3 regions of the Streptomyces flavofungini genome follow, and region 1 is predicted to be linked to each of the others. Evidence: riboswitches for the same ligand, from Rfam matches in the RefSeq annotation. Region 1 holds a riboswitch; each other region holds the start of a gene.
What was found. Region 1 has a riboswitch for cyclic di-AMP ahead of QUY26_RS23640 (transglycosylase family protein). Riboswitches for the same ligand answer to the same signal wherever they lie in the genome.
Positions count from the first base shown of each region.

Region 2: it holds a riboswitch for cyclic di-AMP, as region 1 does, so the genes downstream of both, QUY26_RS14990 (C40 family peptidase) here and QUY26_RS23640 (transglycosylase family protein) in region 1, are expected to answer to the same signal.
Region 3: it holds a riboswitch for cyclic di-AMP, as region 1 does, so the genes downstream of both, QUY26_RS00460 (LysM peptidoglycan-binding domain-containing protein) here and QUY26_RS23640 (transglycosylase family protein) in region 1, are expected to answer to the same signal.

Region 1 covers NZ_CP128846.1:5,569,574-5,575,386, forward strand. Annotated here, with positions in the region: gene QUY26_RS23630 (cytochrome P450 family protein) at 1-32, shown strand, start outside; gene QUY26_RS23635 (transglycosylase family protein) at 200-1,276, shown strand; cyclic di-AMP (ydaO/yuaA leader) riboswitch at 1,480-1,663, shown strand; gene QUY26_RS23640 (transglycosylase family protein) at 1,668-2,393, shown strand; gene eno (phosphopyruvate hydratase) at 2,793-4,079, shown strand; gene QUY26_RS23650 (FtsB family cell division protein) at 4,164-4,667, shown strand; gene QUY26_RS23655 (DUF501 domain-containing protein) at 4,724-5,245, shown strand; gene QUY26_RS23660 (Ppx/GppA phosphatase family protein) at 5,381-5,813, shown strand, end outside.
Region 2 covers NZ_CP128846.1:3,694,525-3,700,337, reverse strand. Annotated here, with positions in the region: gene QUY26_RS15000 (C40 family peptidase) at 1-518, opposite strand, end outside; gene QUY26_RS14995 (hypothetical protein) at 913-1,266, shown strand; gene QUY26_RS14990 (C40 family peptidase) at 1,409-2,641, opposite strand; cyclic di-AMP (ydaO/yuaA leader) riboswitch at 2,650-2,806, opposite strand; gene pcrA (DNA helicase PcrA) at 3,083-5,590, shown strand; gene QUY26_RS14980 (M23 family metallopeptidase) at 5,723-5,813, opposite strand, start outside.
Region 3 covers NZ_CP128846.1:90,706-96,518, forward strand. Annotated here, with positions in the region: gene QUY26_RS00445 (serine hydrolase domain-containing protein) at 1-433, opposite strand, end outside; partial or broken gene QUY26_RS00450 (VOC family protein) at 674-910, shown strand; gene QUY26_RS00455 (LLM class flavin-dependent oxidoreductase) at 1,262-2,308, opposite strand; cyclic di-AMP (ydaO/yuaA leader) riboswitch at 2,993-3,153, shown strand; gene QUY26_RS00460 (LysM peptidoglycan-binding domain-containing protein) at 3,156-3,911, shown strand; gene QUY26_RS00465 (MBL fold metallo-hydrolase) at 4,025-4,807, opposite strand; gene QUY26_RS00470 (TetR/AcrR family transcriptional regulator) at 4,946-5,548, shown strand; gene QUY26_RS00475 (endo-beta-N-acetylglucosaminidase H) at 5,721-5,813, opposite strand, start outside.

The DNA.
Region 1 (5,813 bases):
TGCCGGTGACGTTCACTCCGCCCGGCCACTGACGGCCGCCCGACGTGTGACTGACGTACAGTCAAGACTGTGACTTTCACGTGATCTGCGCTGCATCGACTTGTGACTGACGTTCGAGTGCGGCTACGTTCACGACGGCTCGGCACCCCTCGGCACCACGTGTCGCAGCTGTTCTTGTCGTCGCTCGAAAGGCACGTGCATGCTCTCCGGCCAAGGCCGTCACCGCCGTCCCCGCCAGGCCCCGGCGATCGTCGTCGCGGCGGGCGTCACCGGATCCGCCATCGCCATCCCGCTGCTCGGCGCCACGGGTGCGCACGCGGCTGACGCCACGACGTGGGACAAGGTCGCGGAGTGCGAGAGCGGCGGCGCGTGGAGCGCCAAGGGCGAGGGGTACTACGGCGGTCTGCAGCTGACGCAGGAGACCTGGGAGAGCTACGGCGGCCTCGCCTACGCGCCGAGTGCCGACCAGGCGAGCCGCTCCCAGCAGATCGCCGTCGCCGACAAGGTCCTCGCCGACCAGGGACCCTCCGCGTGGCCGAACTGCGGCCCGGCCGCGGGCCTCAGCAAGGGCGGCGCGGCCGCCGACGTCGACCCGGGCCTGCCGCCCGCGCCGTCGAAGCCCGCGGAGCCGTCCGGCGACGCCGAGGACTCCCAGGGCGACGGGAAGGGCTCCGAGGACGGCGAGAAGGCCGACGGGGCCGACAAGGGCGCCGAGGACTCCGCCGACGCGAGCGACAAGGGCGACAAGGGCGACAGGGGAAGCACCGGCAAGCACCGCAAGCCCGACAGCGGCGGCTCGGCCGACGAGAGTGACGAACGCGACAAGGCCGGACGGAAGGGCGAGAAGGGCGCGGCGGACGGCAAGTCCGGCGACCGCGACAGCACTTCGCCCGACGCCGAGTCCGACCCGGGCCGTGAGCCCTCGGGCGCCGACGAGTCCGCGGAGGGCTCGGAGGGCTCGCCGTCCGGCCGGCATCGCGGCTCCAGCGCCGACGAGGGCGACGGGGTGCAGAAGGGCGGCGCGGGCTCCGCGGGCCGCCACGCGTCGCGTGGTGAAGGACGCGACGCACGCGACGCCGCCGACCCCGCGGACACCTACACGGTCCGCTCCGGCGACAACCTCTCGCAGATCGCCGACCGGCACGACCTTGACGGCGGCTGGACCACTCTCTACGCCGAGAACAAGCGGACCGTCGGCGGTGACCCGGATCTCATCCTCCCCGGTCAGCGACTTGACCTGAGGGAGCGCCAGGCCGCCGAAGCGGACCGGAAGTAGGCATACCGGGGCGGAAGTTGACCGGCGGTTCGGGGTGAATGTCCGATTTAAAGACGGTGAGAGGCAAGTGAGAGATGGGTCTCAGAAGCCCTGATCGTCTTTGAAATTCCGGTGATTGCCTGTCTACGGTCGTGACCGCTCGCCACAGCGGGCCCCGCCGGTCGGTACGCCGAATCCTGCCAACGGCCGGACGGGAACAGTCGTCGCTTCGAGCGCCGAAGGCAGGAGCGGGGGACCCAAGGTAAGCGCCGGGCCCACGCGTTGAACGGCCAGTGGCCGAGCGACGCGCAGGACCGGCTAGGGGTGAAGTCGTACGGAAGCCGTACGGCCGGGCACTCACCCGCCCGAACCCGACAGCTCACCTCGCAGGCGTCGGTGAGGGGATCAATCCATGCTGCTTTCCGGCAAGGGCAAGCACCGTCGTCCGTCCAAGGCCACCCGCGCGGCCACCGTCGTCGGTGTCACCGGCGCCGCCGTCGCCGCGCCGCTGATGGCCGCCGGCACCGCGAACGCCGCCACCGTCGACCAGTGGGACCGGGTCGCCCAGTGCGAGTCCGGCGGCAACTGGTCCATCAACACCGGCAACGGCTACTACGGCGGCGTGCAGTTCTCCGCCTCCACCTGGGCCGCTTACGGCGGTACGAAGTACGCGGCCACCGCTGACAAGGCCTCCAAGGCCCAGCAGATCGAGATCGCCGAGAAGGTCCTCGCGGGCCAGGGCAAGGGTGCCTGGCCGAGCTGTGGCGTGGGCCTCACCAACGCCCCGTACAACGGCGGCGGTGCCGAGAAGCCGCAGCAGCAGGCCAAGCCCCAGCAGCAGGCCAAGCCCCAGCAGCAGCCGCAGCAGCAGGCTCAGCCGCAGCAGCAGGCCAAGCCGCAGCCGAAGCCGCAGCAGGCCGCCCCGCAGACCGAGTCGAAGAAGACCGTCCAGACCCCGACCGGCAAGGTCGTGAAGAAGGGCGACGGCGAGTACAAGGTCAAGACGGGCGACACCCTGTCCAAGATCGCCGACGAGCACGACGTCAAGGGCGGCTGGCACAAGGTGTACAAGCTCAACGGCGACATCATCTCCGACGCCGACATGATCTACCCGGGCCAGCAGCTGCACCTCAGCTGAGCCTGAGCCCGACCCGCGCCCTGTCCGGTCCGTCCGGCCAGGGCCCCCGCTCCGCCCCGCGGAGCACCCCCGTCCCCACGGGTCTTTCTCGCCCCGGTGCGCGTACGCACCGGGGCGAGGTGCTGTCCGGGGCGGCCCCGCCGGTCCCGGAGCGGGCCGAGGCCGTCCCCGAGTACGCCCAGGGCGAAGCTACCGGCCGGTAAGAGCCTGTGGTTCCGTCCTGATTCCCAGGGAATTGGCCCGATGGCCGTCCCACGGGGCGGGCGGTCGGCTGGCCGAAGCTCCCGGGCCCGTTAGGCTCAGGAGACGCAGGGCCGATGAAGACCATGCAAGCCATGCGCAAGCCCGCGCCCCCAGTGGTGCACGCCATGCGCCCCTAGCGTCACATCCCAGAAGGAGATGCTCGTGCCGTCCATCGACGTCGTCGTAGCCCGGGAAATCCTGGACTCCCGAGGCAACCCCACGGTCGAGGTCGAGGTCGGCCTCGACGACGGGTCCACCGGCCGCGCCGCGGTCCCGTCCGGCGCCTCCACCGGTGCCTTCGAGGCCATCGAACTGCGTGACGGAGACGCCAACCGCTACGGCGGCAAGGGTGTCGAGAAGGCCGTCCTCGCCGTCATCGAGCAGATCGGCCCGGAGCTCGTCGGCTACGACGCCACCGAGCAGCGCCTGATCGACCAGGCGATGTTCGACCTCGACGCCACCGACAACAAGGGCTCGCTCGGCGCCAACGCCATCCTCGGCGTCTCCCTCGCCGTCGCCCACGCCGCCTCCGAGGCGAGCGACCTGCCGCTCTTCCGTTACCTGGGCGGCCCGAACGCGCACCTGCTGCCCGTTCCGATGATGAACATCCTGAACGGCGGGTCCCACGCGGACTCCAACGTCGACATCCAGGAGTTCATGATCGCCCCGATCGGCGCGGAGTCCTTCTCCGAGGCGCTGCGCTGGGGCGCCGAGGTCTACCACACGCTGAAGAAGGTCCTGAAGACCAAGGGTCTGTCGACCGGCCTCGGCGACGAGGGCGGCTTCGCCCCGAACCTGGAGTCGAACCGCGCCGCCCTCGACCTCATCGTCGAGGCCATCAAGCAGGCCGGTTACGTCCCCGGCGAGCAGATCGCGCTCGCGCTCGACGTCGCCGCGTCGGAGTTCTACAAGGACGGCACGTACGAGTTCGAGGGCAAGTCCCGCTCGGCCGCCGAGATGACCGAGTACTACGCCGAGCTCGTCGAGGCCTACCCGCTCGTGTCCATCGAGGACCCGCTGTTCGAGGACGACTGGGCGGGCTGGAAGGTCATCACCGACAAGCTGGGCGACAAGGTCCAGATCGTCGGCGACGACCTCTTCGTCACCAACCCCGAGCGCCTGGCCCGCGGCATCGAGGAGGGCTCCGCCAACGCCCTCCTGGTCAAGGTCAACCAGATCGGCTCCCTGACCGAGACCCTGGACGCCGTCGAGCTGGCCCAGCGCAACGGCTTCAAGTGCATGATGTCGCACCGCTCCGGCGAGACCGAGGACGTCACCATCGCCGACCTCGCCGTCGCCGTGAACTGCGGCCAGATCAAGACCGGCGCCCCGGCCCGCTCGGACCGCGTCGCCAAGTACAACCAGCTCCTTCGCATCGAGGAGATCCTCGACGACGCGGCGGTGTACGCGGGCCGCTCGGCGTTCCCGCGCTTCAAGGGCTGAGCCCTAGCCAGTCGTACGTACGTCCCCGTACTCGGTCCCGTACCGTGTGCGGGGACGTACGCGCGTACTGGGGAGGCGAGACACATGGCCGGGAAAGTCCGGGACAAGGACCGGTTCTCCACGGCGACCCGGCTGCGGCTGCTCGGCGAGCAGACCGCCGAGCGCGTCTACCGCTCGCAGACCAAGCGCCAGGCCCGCCGCTCCCGGCTCACGGGCCGGGCCGCGCTCCTCGTGCTCGTCGTCTGCTCGCTGGTCGTGGCCCTCGCCTATCCGATAAGGCAGTACGTGTCGCAGCGCGCCGACATCGCCGAGCAGCGGCAGAAGCAGTCCGAGCACCGCGAGAACGTGGAGCGGCTGCGCGACGAGAAGGCCCGCTGGCAGGACGACGCGTACGCCGAGCAGCGCATCCGGGACCGGCTGCACTACGTGAAGCCCGGCGAGACCGGGTTCACCGTCATCGACCCGGCGGCCACCGACGGCCACCGCGGGGACGAGGGCGCGGCCGACCGGCCCTGGTACGCGAACGTCTGGGACGGCGTCGACGAGGCCGACAGGGCCGGTGTCGCCGAGCGCGCCGACGACAATTGACACCGTCAGTCCAGTACGAACAGTCCAGTACGACCAGTACGAAACGAAAGACAGGCATGCAGACGCCCCCGCCCCAGACCGAGCCCACCGCGCCCACGGACGCCGACATCACCGCGTTCCAGGAGCAGCTCGGGCGCCCGCCGCGTGGTTTGCGCGCCATCGCGCACCGCTGCCCCTGCGGCAACCCGGACGTGGTCGAGACGGCGCCCCGGCTGCCCGACGGCACGCCGTTCCCGACGACGTACTACCTGACGTGCCCGCGGGCCGCGTCGGCGATCGGGACGCTCGAAGCGAACGGCGTCATGAAGGAGATGACGGAGCGGCTCGGCACCGATCCCGATCTCGCCGCCGCGTACCGGGCCGCCCACGAGGACTACATCGCGCGGCGCGACTCCATCGAGGTGCTCGAAGGCTTCCCCTCGGCCGGTGGCATGCCGGACCGCGTGAAGTGCCTGCACGTCCTCGTGGCCCACTCGCTGGCCGCGGGCCCCGGCGTGAACCCCCTCGGCGACGAGGCGATCGCCCTCCTGCCGGAGTGGTGGCGGAAGGGCCCTTGCGTGGGCCCCGCCCAGGACTGACCTGCCGCACCCGGCACCGGGGCGACCCTGGCCCGCCGCTCCGCGACGGGCCCGCCCGCCCTCACCACCTGCGGCAGGCCGGAGCGTGGGCACAGCCCCGTCCCACGGCACCGTAACGACATAGGAGAACGCCCGATGACCCGCGTGGCAGCCATCGACTGCGGCACGAACTCGATCCGTCTGCTCGTGGCCGACGCCGACCCCGCGACGGGGCAACTGGTCGACCTGGACCGCCGGATGGAGATCGTCCGGCTGGGGCAGGGCGTGGACCGGACGGGACGGCTCGCGCCGGAGGCGCTGGAGCGGACGTTCGCGGCCTGCCGCGCGTACGCCGAGGTCATCAAGGAACACGGCGCGGAGCGCCTCCGCTTCGTCGCCACCTCCGCCTCCCGCGACGCCGACAACCGCGACGAGTTCGTGCGCGGCGTCCTCGACATCCTCGGCGTCGAACCGGGGGTGATCAGCGGCGACCAGGAGGCCGAGTTCTCCTTCACGGGCGCGACCAAGGAGCTCAAGGGCCACCCGGACATGGCGGGCCCGTACCTCGTCGTCGACATCGGCGGCGGCT
Region 2 (5,813 bases), 1.9 Mb from region 1:
TTGAGGTCGTCGAGCGTGCCGTCCGCCTCGGTGTGCAGCTGGTCGAGCTCACGGATCTGGTGGCGGACGTCGGTGACGGTGGCGGCCTGGCGGTGGCCCGCGCGGTCGGCGCGCGAGGCTCGTTCGAGGAACTCGTCGGGGTCGGAGGAGAGCGCCAACTGCACCGACGGGTCGACGGCCCCGGTGCGGTACTGCGCGGCGGCCAGGGCGCCCAGGCCCTGGCGGGCCGTGTTGAGCTTCTCGGTCCTGCGGGCGGCCTCGTCGCGCAGGTCGGTCAGGGACCGCTCGGCCTTGTCGGCCTTCTCCTTGGCGCCGTTGTACTTCTCGGTGGCGACCTCGGCCTCGCGGTAGAGCTCGTCGACCTTGTCCTTCACCTCGCTGGGAGTGAGCCGGGGTTCCGCGTGTCCGGTGCCCTCGAAGGCGGTCGCGGTGGCGGCCGACGCGAGGGCGAGGGTGGCGGCCGTACGGGCCGTATGGCCGCTGAGCGAGCGCTGCTTGGGCTTGCGGTGCGCTGCCACGGAGGCTCCACGTCCTTCCTTGTGGCCGGGGCCCTCACCGGTGCCGCCGCGCCTGATGCCGCTGGAGTGCCGGTCCGACGGCGCTCGCACAGGGGAGCGGGACGCCGTCGGACTTTCGGCGGAGGTGGCCGACTGCCGCCCTGGACGGGGCGGCGGTGGGGAGCCGGTCACCTGGCAGAGGACGCTAAACCTGACCGTCACCGGTTCGTGACCCGATGTGCGCTAACGACGGATGAGTGGCGCCGAGTGAACGGATACGAGCGGCCGTGCCGGGGCGCGGTGGCGGGTTTCGCGGCCCGCGTGACCGAGGTGGCGTTTGTGGCCCGCGTTCCCCGCGGCGGGTGATATGGCCCCGCCCGGACCGAGCCCGGGGCCGGGAATTAGGCTCCGCCCCATGGACGTACTCATCCATCTCTTCGTCGGCCTGCACATCATCGGCATCGCCTCGCTCCTGGGCGGCTTCCTGACCCAGATGAAGGCGATGGGCGAGGGCGCGGCCCGGTTCAGCCCCGCGATGCTGCACGGCGCGTTGACCATGTTGATCACTGGTGTCGCCCTCGTCGGGTTGAACCAGGCCGACGACAACACGGTCAACAACCTCAAGATCGGCATCAAGCTCGCGCTGCTGATCGTGATTCTCGGGCTCGTGTACGTGAAGCGGGACGAGGAGAAGGTCGACAAGGGGATGTTCGGGGCGGTCGGCGGCCTCACGACGGCGAACATCTTCATCGCGGTGCTCTGGACGTGATCAACGTCCGCTGACAGGGGTGACAGGAGGCACAGGAGCGGCAGGAGTGACATGAAAAAGCCCCGCACGCACGCGTGCGGGGCTTTTTCGTACCTCTACGTAGACAGCGGTTTACGCACGCTGCGCGCAGAGGGGCAACGGTTCACGCGGGCCGGACCACGCTGTGGATCGGCATGTAGTAGATCGACTCGACGCGGACGTTCGCGCCCGGCTTCGGGGCGTGGATCATCTTGCCGTCGCCGATGTAGATCCCGACGTGGCTGATGTCGTCGTAGAAGAAGACCAGGTCACCCGGCTTGGCCTGGGAGGTCGGGACGGTCGTGCCGACCTTCACCTGGTCCCAGGTGGTGCGGGGCAGCGAGATCCCCGCGGTCTTCCAGGCCGCCTGCGTGAGCCCGGAGCAGTCGTAGGAGCCGGGCCCCGTGGCACCCCACACGTAAGGCTTGCCCATCTGCTTCTCGGCGAAGGCGATCACCTTCTCGGCCTTGGCCGCGTAGCCGCTGCCCGTACCCGCGTCCGAACCCGAGCCGGACCCCGTGTCCGAGCCCGAGCCCGACCCGGAACCGTTGTCCGCCCCGGAGTCCGAACCGGACCCCGAACCCTGCTCACGCTCCCGCTCGCGTCGCTCGGCTGCCTCCTCGGCCTTCCGCTCGCGCTCCTCGGCGGCCTGCTTGCGCGCCAGCTCGGCCGCCTTGCGCTTGGCGGCCTCCTCCTTGCGCTTCTCGATCGCCGCGAGCCGCGCCTTCTCCTCGGCGGTCAGCTTCGACAGGAGCGAGCGGGCCTCGGTCAGCTTGGTCTGGACGGTCTGCTTGCTCGTCCGGAGGTCGTCGCGCGAGTCCTGCAGCGACTTCAGGCTCTTCGTGGCCTTGGCACGCTGTTTGGTCGCCGCGACCTGCTGGGTCTGGTAGTCGTCGACGGCCTTCTTCTGGCGGCTGGTGAGTCGGTCCGCGAGGTGGTTCTGGTCGAAGAAGCTTTTGGGGTCGTCGGCGAGCATCATCGCGGCGGTCTCGGAGACGGCACCGGTGCGGTACTGCGCGGCGGCGAAGGAGCCCAGCTCCCGCCGGGCCTCGTTCAGCCGGTCCGTGCGCTTGGCGATGTCGTCCAGGAGCCGGTCGGCCTTCTTGCGCTGCTTGTCGGTGCGCTCCTTGGCCGAGTTGTACTTCTGCGTGGCCACCCCGGCCTGCTGGTAGAGGTCGTCGACCTTCTTCTGGACCTCTTCGAGGCTCGGCTTGCCCGGCTCGGCGGGGGCGGACGGCGCGGCGTTCGCGCTCTGCGACAGCAGGGCCACCGACGTCAGGGCGGCGGTCGTGATGCCGAGGGCGGGGGTCGTGCGTACGAGGGCTGAGCGGCTGCGCGGCTTGCGGTGCGACGCCAAAGCTGGCGACTCCTTCCGTGGACCGCCTACCGGGTTAGCTGTCGGGTTCGGGCGGTTGCTTCGGAAGGCTGCCCTACCGTTCCGCACGCCGTACGGAACGGATTCACCCCAAAGAACGTGGTGGGTCCCCGGCTCCGAACGCGTCGGACTCGGCGGAGGCCGCGCGGGACCGGCGGGGATCGCCGGTGGGGGGACGTGCGGCCCGCGCAGCACGCTAGCCAACTCCCGTGGCGCGAGGGAAGGATGATGTTCGATATGCCCGATACATTTTCGTGACTTTCCGAGGCCCTTGGCGCCGCCCTGGCGCGCGGAGCCGGGACCGTGGCACAGCGTGACGGGCCGGGCGCGGAGCGCGGGCGTGGCCGAGAACCGGGCGGGCTCCGGGCGGCCTCGCGGAACCCGGGGCGGGTTGTCAGTGGGGCCGCCTAGACTCGGGAGGCGATGAGCAGCCTCTTTGACGACAGCTTCCTGGCGGACCTCAAGCCCTCGCAGGGCCACGACGAGGAGCCCCCGCCGCCGCCCGAGGACAGCGCTCCGGAACCCATTCCGGACGACCTGTTCCACGGGAAGTTCGACGCGCCCGCACCCCGGGACGCGTACTACCGCGACGGTGCCCCCCGCCCCGCGATCGACCCGGCGGCGCTGCTCGACGGCCTGAACGAGAACCAGCGCGCGGCCGTCGTGCACGCGGGCTCCCCGCTGCTCATCGTCGCGGGCGCGGGATCCGGCAAGACGCGGGTGCTCACCCACCGCATCGCGTACCTCCTCGCGGAGCGCGGCGCGCACCCCGGCCAGATCCTCGCGATCACGTTCACGAACAAGGCCGCGGGCGAGATGAAGGAGCGCGTCGAGCAGCTCGTCGGCCCGCGCGCGGGCGCGATGTGGGTGTCGACGTTCCACAGCGCGTGCGTGCGCATCCTGCGCCGGGAGTACAAGAAGCTGGGCTTCACGTCCTCGTTCTCGATCTACGACGCCGCGGACTCCAAGCGTCTGATGGCCCTGGTCTGCCGTGACCTGGACCTCGACCCGAAGAAGTTCCCGCCGAAGTCCTTCAGCGCCAAGATCTCGAACCTGAAGAACGAGCTGATCGACGAGGAGGACTTCGCCGCCCAGGCCGCCGACGGCTTCGAGAAGACGCTCGCCCAGGCGTACGCGATGTACCAGTCGCGCCTCCGCGAGGCCAACGCCCTCGACTTCGACGACCTGATCATGACGACGGTGAACCTGCTGCGCGCCTTCCCGGACGTCGCCGAGCACTACCGCCGCCGCTTCCGCCACGTGATGGTGGACGAGTACCAGGACACCAACCACGCCCAGTACGCCCTCGTGCGCGAGCTGGTGGGCCCCTCCGGGGAGGGCGGTGACCCTGGCGAGCTGTGCGTCGTCGGTGACGCGGACCAGTCCATCTACGCCTTCCGCGGCGCCACGATCCGCAACATCCTCCAGTTCGAGGAGGACTACCCGGACGCGACCACGATCCTCCTGGAGCAGAACTACCGCTCCACGCAGACGATCCTGACCGCGGCCAACGCCGTCATCGAGCGCAACGAGAGCCGCCGCCCCAAGAACCTGTGGACCAACGCGGGCGCGGGCGCCCGCATCACCGGGTACGTGGCGGACACCGAGCACGACGAGGCCCAGTTCGTCGCCGACGAGATCGACCGCCTCACCGACGCCGGCGAAGCCAAGGCGGGCGACGTGGCGATCTTCTACCGCACGAACGCCCAGTCCCGTGTCTTCGAAGAGATCTTCATCCGCGTCGGCCTGCCCTACAAGGTCGTCGGCGGTGTGCGGTTCTACGAGCGCAAGGAAGTCCGCGACGTCCTCGCGTACTTGAGGGTCCTCGCCAACCCCGAGGACGCCGTCCCGCTGCGCCGCATTCTGAACGTGCCGAAGCGCGGCATCGGCGACCGCGCCGAAGCGATGATCGACGCCCTCGCGCAGCGCGAGAAGATCTCCTTCCCGCAGGCGCTGCGCCGCGTCGACGAGGCGTACGGCATGGCGGCCCGCTCCACGAACGCCGTGCGCCGCTTCAACACGCTCATGGAGGAGCTGCGCACCGTCGTCGAGTCCGGCGCGGGCCCCGCCGTCGTCCTGGAGGCGGTCCTCGAGCGCACCGGCTACCTCGCCGAGCTCCAGTCCTCCACCGACCCGCAGGACGAGACGCGGATCGAGAACCTCCAGGAACTGGCCGCCGTGGCCCTGGAGTTCGAGCAGGACAACAACGCCGCCCAGGGGGCGGGAGCGGAGGCCGCCGCCGATGCTCCCGAGGCCCCGGAGGGCGCCGCGCCCGCCGGGTCCCTCTCGGACTTCCTGGAGCGCGTCGCCCTGGTCGCCGACTCCGACCAGATCCCCGACGAGGACGACGACGGCTCCGGAGTCATCACGCTGATGACGCTGCACACCGCCAAGGGCCTCGAATTCCCCGTCGTCTTCCTGACCGGCATGGAGGACGGCGTGTTCCCGCACATGCGCGCCCTCGGCCAGGTCAAGGAGCTGGAGGAGGAGCGGCGCCTCGCGTACGTCGGCATCACGCGCGCGCGGGAGCGGCTGTACCTCACCCGGTCCTCCCTGCGCAGCGCCTGGGGCCAGCCGTCGTACAACCCGCCGTCGCGCTTCCTCGAGGAGATCCCGGAGACCCATCTGGACTGGAAGCGGACGGGATCCGTCGGCGCGCCCGCGTCGTCCGGGCCCGCCGCCGGGGTCGCCGCCTCGCTGTCGTCGTCGCGCTCCCGCGCGGGCGGCGCCCAGGGCTTCGCCACCCGCCGCGCGTCGGAGAAGCCGGTGGTGTCGCTCGCCATCGGCGACCGCGTCACGCACGACCAGTTCGGCCTCGGCACGGTGGTCGGCGTGAAGGGCACCGGGGCGAACGCCGAAGCGACGGTCGACTTCGGGGCGGAAAAGCCGAAGCGGCTCCTGCTGAGGTACGCGCCGGTGGAAAAGCTGTAGCCCTCACCCGGAGTAAGAGAGACACTCTAGGGGCAACTCCAGCGACGGGGGCTGGAGTTGCACCCTTCGGGGTGCACACCGGCACGGAGGGCTCGCGTCGTGCCTTCAGGCCACGTCGGGTCGAGCTCGGGGTTACGTCGGGTCGAGTCCGTGGCTGCGCAGCCACGACAGCGGGTCTATCGCCGAGCCGCCGCCCGGACGGACCTCGAAGTGCAGGTGCGGG
Region 3 (5,813 bases), 5.5 Mb from region 1:
TCGTGTGGTTGAGCAGTCTGCGCAGGGTGATCTTGGCGCCGTCGTACCCGTTGCCCTGGACCAGGCCCGGCAGCCATGCCTCGACGCTGTCGTCCAGGTTCAGCTTCCGCTCCGCCTCCAGTTGGAGCAGGACGGTCGCGATGAAGGTCTTGGTGGTGCTGGCTCCGCGGAAGTGTTCCGCGGTCGACCGCTCGCGCCCCGTGGCGGTGTTGGCGTATCCGACCGTGGCGGACCACTTCCTGTTGCCCTCTCGGACCTTGGCCACGACTCCGGGCAGCTTCCCCTGCTCGACCAGCGCACGCATCGCGGCCCGGGTCGCTTCGTGTCCGCGGTCCGTCCGCTCCGCAGCGTGCGCCGAAGGGACGACTGCCCCCGCCAGTGCGGCCACCGCCATCGCGAGTGAGGTGGTACGTGCTGCGGTCCGCTGCTTCATGGGTGGTGCCTTTCAGGTCGACGTCTCCGAAGGGGCGGGTGTGCCCCTGTGGTTCGTGTGACGTCGGCCTCGCGGTGCACGGTTGAGCAGGCGGGTCAGGACGGGACCGTGGTACTACGCGAACAGCACCAGGGACCCGCCGGGGTTCCGCCACGTACCACCGGGGCACGATGCCGTGCGTGCCCCGGGTGGGAGTTCGAAGGCGGCGGGCTCAGGGCCTCAGGTGTGCCAGGTGTTGCCGCGCTCGGACTGCGGCAGGACGTTGTCGGCGTCACCGAGGGGCGAGTCGCCGCGTCCGGCCGGCCCGGCATCGGCGCCGCGATCTGGCTCCACGCCACGGACGCGCAGGCCATTCACGACGCCCTGCTCGCCGACGGCCACACCATCGTCTCCGCGCCGATCGACGGCCCGTTCGGGCGGACCTTCACCTTCGCCGACCCCGACGGCTACCAGCTCACACTCCACGACCGCACATGACGGGCCACCTGCGCATGACGCGATATCCACACCCCTGACCAGTACTCCCTTTGCCGCCCCTTTCCGAACGAGAATCGAGCCATTCCGGGCGAGACAATTGCGCACTGGGGATCAGGGAGCGGGGACCGAGAAACGTCATCTCCCGGGTTCCGGAACCGAGTTGTCCAGCATGAGGGGCAACACGGCCCGGTCGGAGCCCGGCGAAGAGAAGGTAACTCTGCGGTCGGCCCGTCCGCAGAGCGCGCCGAAACCAACCGGAAGTCGCGAAGGTACTCGCGAGGTCCGAGCTTCCGCGGGAACACTTTTCGGGCGGATGAATGCCTGTCGCACCCGTGAGACCTGTGAGAATCGTCAGGCCAACAGCCCTGCCAGCTCGGCCATTTCGGTTTCCGGGTCCACGACGGGCTGGATCACGAGTTCGTCCACCCCCGCTTTCTCCAGCGCGGTGATCCGTTCGGCGATCTCGGACCTGGTGCCGACCAGGCCGAATTTGTCCACCAGGGAGGGCACGATGAGCTCGCGGTCCTCGGGGGAAATGCGACCCAGGTAGTTGCGGTAGAGCGCCTGGTGGAGCCTGGGGTCGGTGGGGGTGGTGCCGCGCAGGTGGAGAAGACGGTCGACGGCCGCGGCCTCCTCCGGAGGGAGGGTCGCGCGGAAGTCGGGGTTCTCCGCGCCGAGGATCAGTGCGCTCAGTGCGATGTGCCCCACCGAGTCCTTGACGGGATCGCCGTAGCGGTCCTCTCCGTCGGCGAGGACGTGCAGGGAGGACATGAGGTACGAGCGGGCCTTCTCGGCGCTGCCCGCGCCTTGCGCCGCCGACCGCCGGGCCTGGCCGAGGGCGGACCAGGCCGCGGCGTCGTGCAACCCGAAGGAAATCAATCCCGCGCCCAGTCGGCCGGCGACCGCGGCGGCCTTCAGTCCGAACGCGGCCACGACGAACTCCACGGGAGCTTCGGTATTGACGTACGGCCCGACGTGCAGGAATCGCACCCTGCTCGACCGGGTCCCTTCGCGGTGGTCCGACTCGCGGCCCGCGGTGAGGTCCTGCAGGGCCGCCGTGAACGACTCCAGCTCCGCCGTCTTCGTGGGCCGCATGCCGAGCGTACGGCGTGCCGTGTTGCCGGTGCCGACCCCGCAGACGATCCGGCCGGGGGCCAGGGCGTTGAGGCTGCTGACGGCCGCCGCCGCCGCGGGCGCGGCACGCAGCGCCGGTGAGGTGACGCCGATGCCGAGCCTGATCCGGTGGGTGGACGAGGCACAGAGCGCGAGACTCACGAACGGGTCGCCGTGGACCATCGGTGAGTCATACACCCAGAAACTGTCGAAGCCGAGTTCCTCCGCGCGGGCGGCCAGGCGTTCCGCGCCCGGCCCTGCCGTCGTGACGATTCCGGTCCGCAAGGCGACTCTCCTCGCCGTCGAGTGAGGTGACTTTCTCAACTGGCCAGCGGCGCGGAGGCATTGAATCCGCTGCTCTTCACCGGCAGGAACGGTCGATGGGGTGTCGGCCGAGTCCGGGGTGGACGACGAACGTGGCCTTCCCGCCCCGGCCCGTTTCCACACATCGGACACGCATCGCGAGAGTCATTCATGGACGCGTTGAAGCGCCCGTTCTCCTCGCAGACCCAGACCCGCCCGGGGCAGCGCGCAGACCGCCCGGGGCAGCGCACGGACCCGCCCGGCGCAGCGCACAATCGAGCAAGGCTCGACACTTTGTCCAATTTGCTCGGAGAATCTACTTTCCGCTTCATTCATGGCATACGTGAAGCGCTGCCCGCATTGAGTGACGCTCGTACGGAATAGCACGCTCCCTCGCGTCGCGCAGACGCATTCCAGCCCGGGCTCGTTCCAGTGAAATGGGTCACGCCGAAGACTGCGCGCCGCCCGGAAGCATGGAGCGCATTTCCGTTCCGCGCAAAGAAAGTTGGGCTATTGGATCAAAGGGCGTGAGGCATTGCGGCCGCCAGGGGAGGACCTCGTTCTTTTCCTGGTTGATTTCCGGCCTTGTTCCGTCCGTGCTTTCTCGCTTAACGTCACCGTCCATCCGGATGGAACGCCGAATCCTGCCGCTGTCCGGAATCCCTCCCCACCCACACACTCACTTCGCACGGCAGGAGCGGGGGACCCAGGTAAGACGCCGATCCGGATCCCGGAACGGCTCGGGGTGAAGTCGCACGCCCACGTGCGGCCGGACATCTCCCGTCCGAACCCGACAGCTCACCTCGCAGGCGACGGAGAGGAATGTGTCATGCCCGCAAAGGGAAAGCACCGTCGCCCCAAGTCCAGCCCGTTCAGCCGGGGCATCGCCGCCGCAGGCACCGGCGGCGCCGTGCTCGCGCTCCCCGTACTCGGCGCGACCGACGCGGCCGCCGCGCAGCCCGCCGCGGTCGCCCAGCCCGCCGCCGCACCCGCCACCTACGTGGTCGTCGCGGGTGACTCCCTCTCCAAGATCGCCCGGGAGCACTCCCTGAGCGGCGGCTGGAAGAAGCTCTACGAGGACAACCGCGCCACCCTGGGCGACGACCCCGCGATGATCCGCCCCGGCCTCAAGCTCACCCTCGGCGGGAAGAGCGCGGCCGGGCCCGCGCAGAAGGCGGGCGCCGACAGCGGGCGAGCCGACCGCTCCGAGCGCGACAACGCGTCCGCCGCCGAGCCCGCCGTGGCCCCGGCGAAGAAGTCGTACACCAACGACCTCGACGGCTGGATCAAGGAGTCCCTCGACATCCTGGCCCAGCACGGCATCCCCGCCTCCTACGAGGGCATCCACCGCAACATCATGCGCGAGTCCTCCGGCAACCCCCTGGCCACCAACAACTGGGACTCCAACGCAGCCGCGGGCACCCCGTCCAAGGGCCTCCTGCAGGTCATCGACCCCACCTTCGCCGCGTACCGCCTGCCCGGCACGTCGATGGACAGCTTCGACCCGGTCGCCAACATCACCGCGGCCTGCAACTACGCAGCCGACCGCTACGGCTCCATCGACAACGTCAACGGGCCCTACTAGGGCGCGTCCGGCCGGTCACTTCGGCGGCACGGGCATGGACCGCGGTCCGGATCCCCGTCCCACCGGGACCGACTGCCGGCCGTTCGACGTCCGGGTCACGCCGTGGCACCGGCTCAGTCGGCCAGGTCCAGCCACTCCCCCACGGCCAGGACGCGGGCGCGCCGCCCGGCGTGCGCGCGGAACTCCTCCTCCGGGTCGGTGACCTCGACATAGCCCGGGATCTTGTCCGGTTGCTCCGGCTCGTAGTGCACGGGCACCGCGTGTCGGGCGTCGAGGATCTTCGCGGCCGCGGCCGCCTGCCCGGGGTCCATCGCCGCGGGCAGCGGACTCGGCGGCTGCAGGTGCGGCGCGTCGACCACGGGGCCGTTGGCGGGCAGGAACACCGCGTCGAACGGGCTGAACCGGCGCGCGATGAGCCACCACGAGCCGTGGAACATCGTGTCGCCGCCGTGGAAGATCCGCTGTCCGTCGGCCTCCACGACCCAGTTGAGCTGTGGGTCGCCCAGTCCGTCGACGGCCGGGACCGAGGTGACACGGAACGGCCCGAGACCACGGGTGCACCAGGCGTCCACGGTCTCGGTGGCCAGCCGGTGCAGGGCCAGCTCACGCTCGGCCGACAGCGTGGTCACGTTGTCCACCTCGTCGCCGTACCCGGGCGCCGGTCGCAGCACCGGCGCCCCCGGCGTCAGCACGTCCGCGAGCGCGGAGGCGTCGGTGTGGTCGCGGTGCAGGTGGGTGACCAGCGCGGCGTCGGCCCTCCCGGTCGGCTCCACGAGCCCCGTGCCGGGCTTCCACCCGGTGAACAGCGGGGTGAGGTCCCGTACGTAGTCGATCAGCAGCCGTTGCCCGTCCGCCTCGATCTCCAGTCCTGCCCAGCCCAGTCGTCGCACCCGCATCCCGAACTCCTTCGTCCTGGTTCCGGCTCGTTCCGGCTCGTTCCGGCTCGTCCCGGCGCTTTCCGGTCGGCGCGACGGAATTTAGCGTACGCACGTTCACTAAATCAATAGCGTACGGTCGTACGCTATCCTTGCCGCATGTCACCACGACGCTCAGCGGCAGACGCGCAGGCCACCAGGGGACGGATCCTCGGCCGCGCCGCCGAGATCGCCTCCGAGGAAGGCCTCGACGGCATCACCATCGGCCGGCTCGCCGAGGAGCTGGAGATGAGCAAGTCCGGGGTGCACAAGCACTTCGGCACGAAGGAGACGCTGCAGATCTCCACGCTGGACAAGGCGTTCGTGGACTTCTGGCACCGGGTGGTCGAGCCCGCCCTGGCCGAGGAGCCGGGCCTGCGGCGGCTGCGCGCGGTGTGCGCCAACTCCGTGGACTACCTGGAAGCACCGCTGCTGCCCGGCGGCTGCCTGATGACCGCGGCGCTCTCCGAGTACGACGGCCGCCCGGGGCGGGTCCGGGACGCGGTGGCCGAGGTGTGGTCGCGCTGGCGGGAGCAGTTGCGGGCGGATCTCGCCGCGGCGGTGGACAACGGCGAGCTGCCCGCCGGGTTCGACGTCGACCAGGCCCTCTTCGAGATCGTCGCCGCCGGGCTCGCACTCAACGCGGCCCTGCAGCTCCAGCACGACCCGACGGCCGCGAGCCGGGCCCGGCGTGCGATCGAACGAGCCCTGGACCAGGTCTAGTCACGCAGAACGCCCTCGGTCGACGGACAGGACATCCGCCGAGCGAGGGCGTTCCCTTGTGCTGCCGGTGAGCCGAGAAGCCGAACCATGAGCGGCCGCGCCGACTCAGCTCATGTCCGCGGGTTCCCGCCCCGCACGCCGGACACGCGAACCCGCTTTCCGGCGGGGGGTCCTACGGCGTGTAGACGGCGTCGCTGCCGTACAACTCCCGGGTGAACGCGGAGACATCGGCGCTGCGGTCGGCGCCGTTGAGGTTGTACGTCAG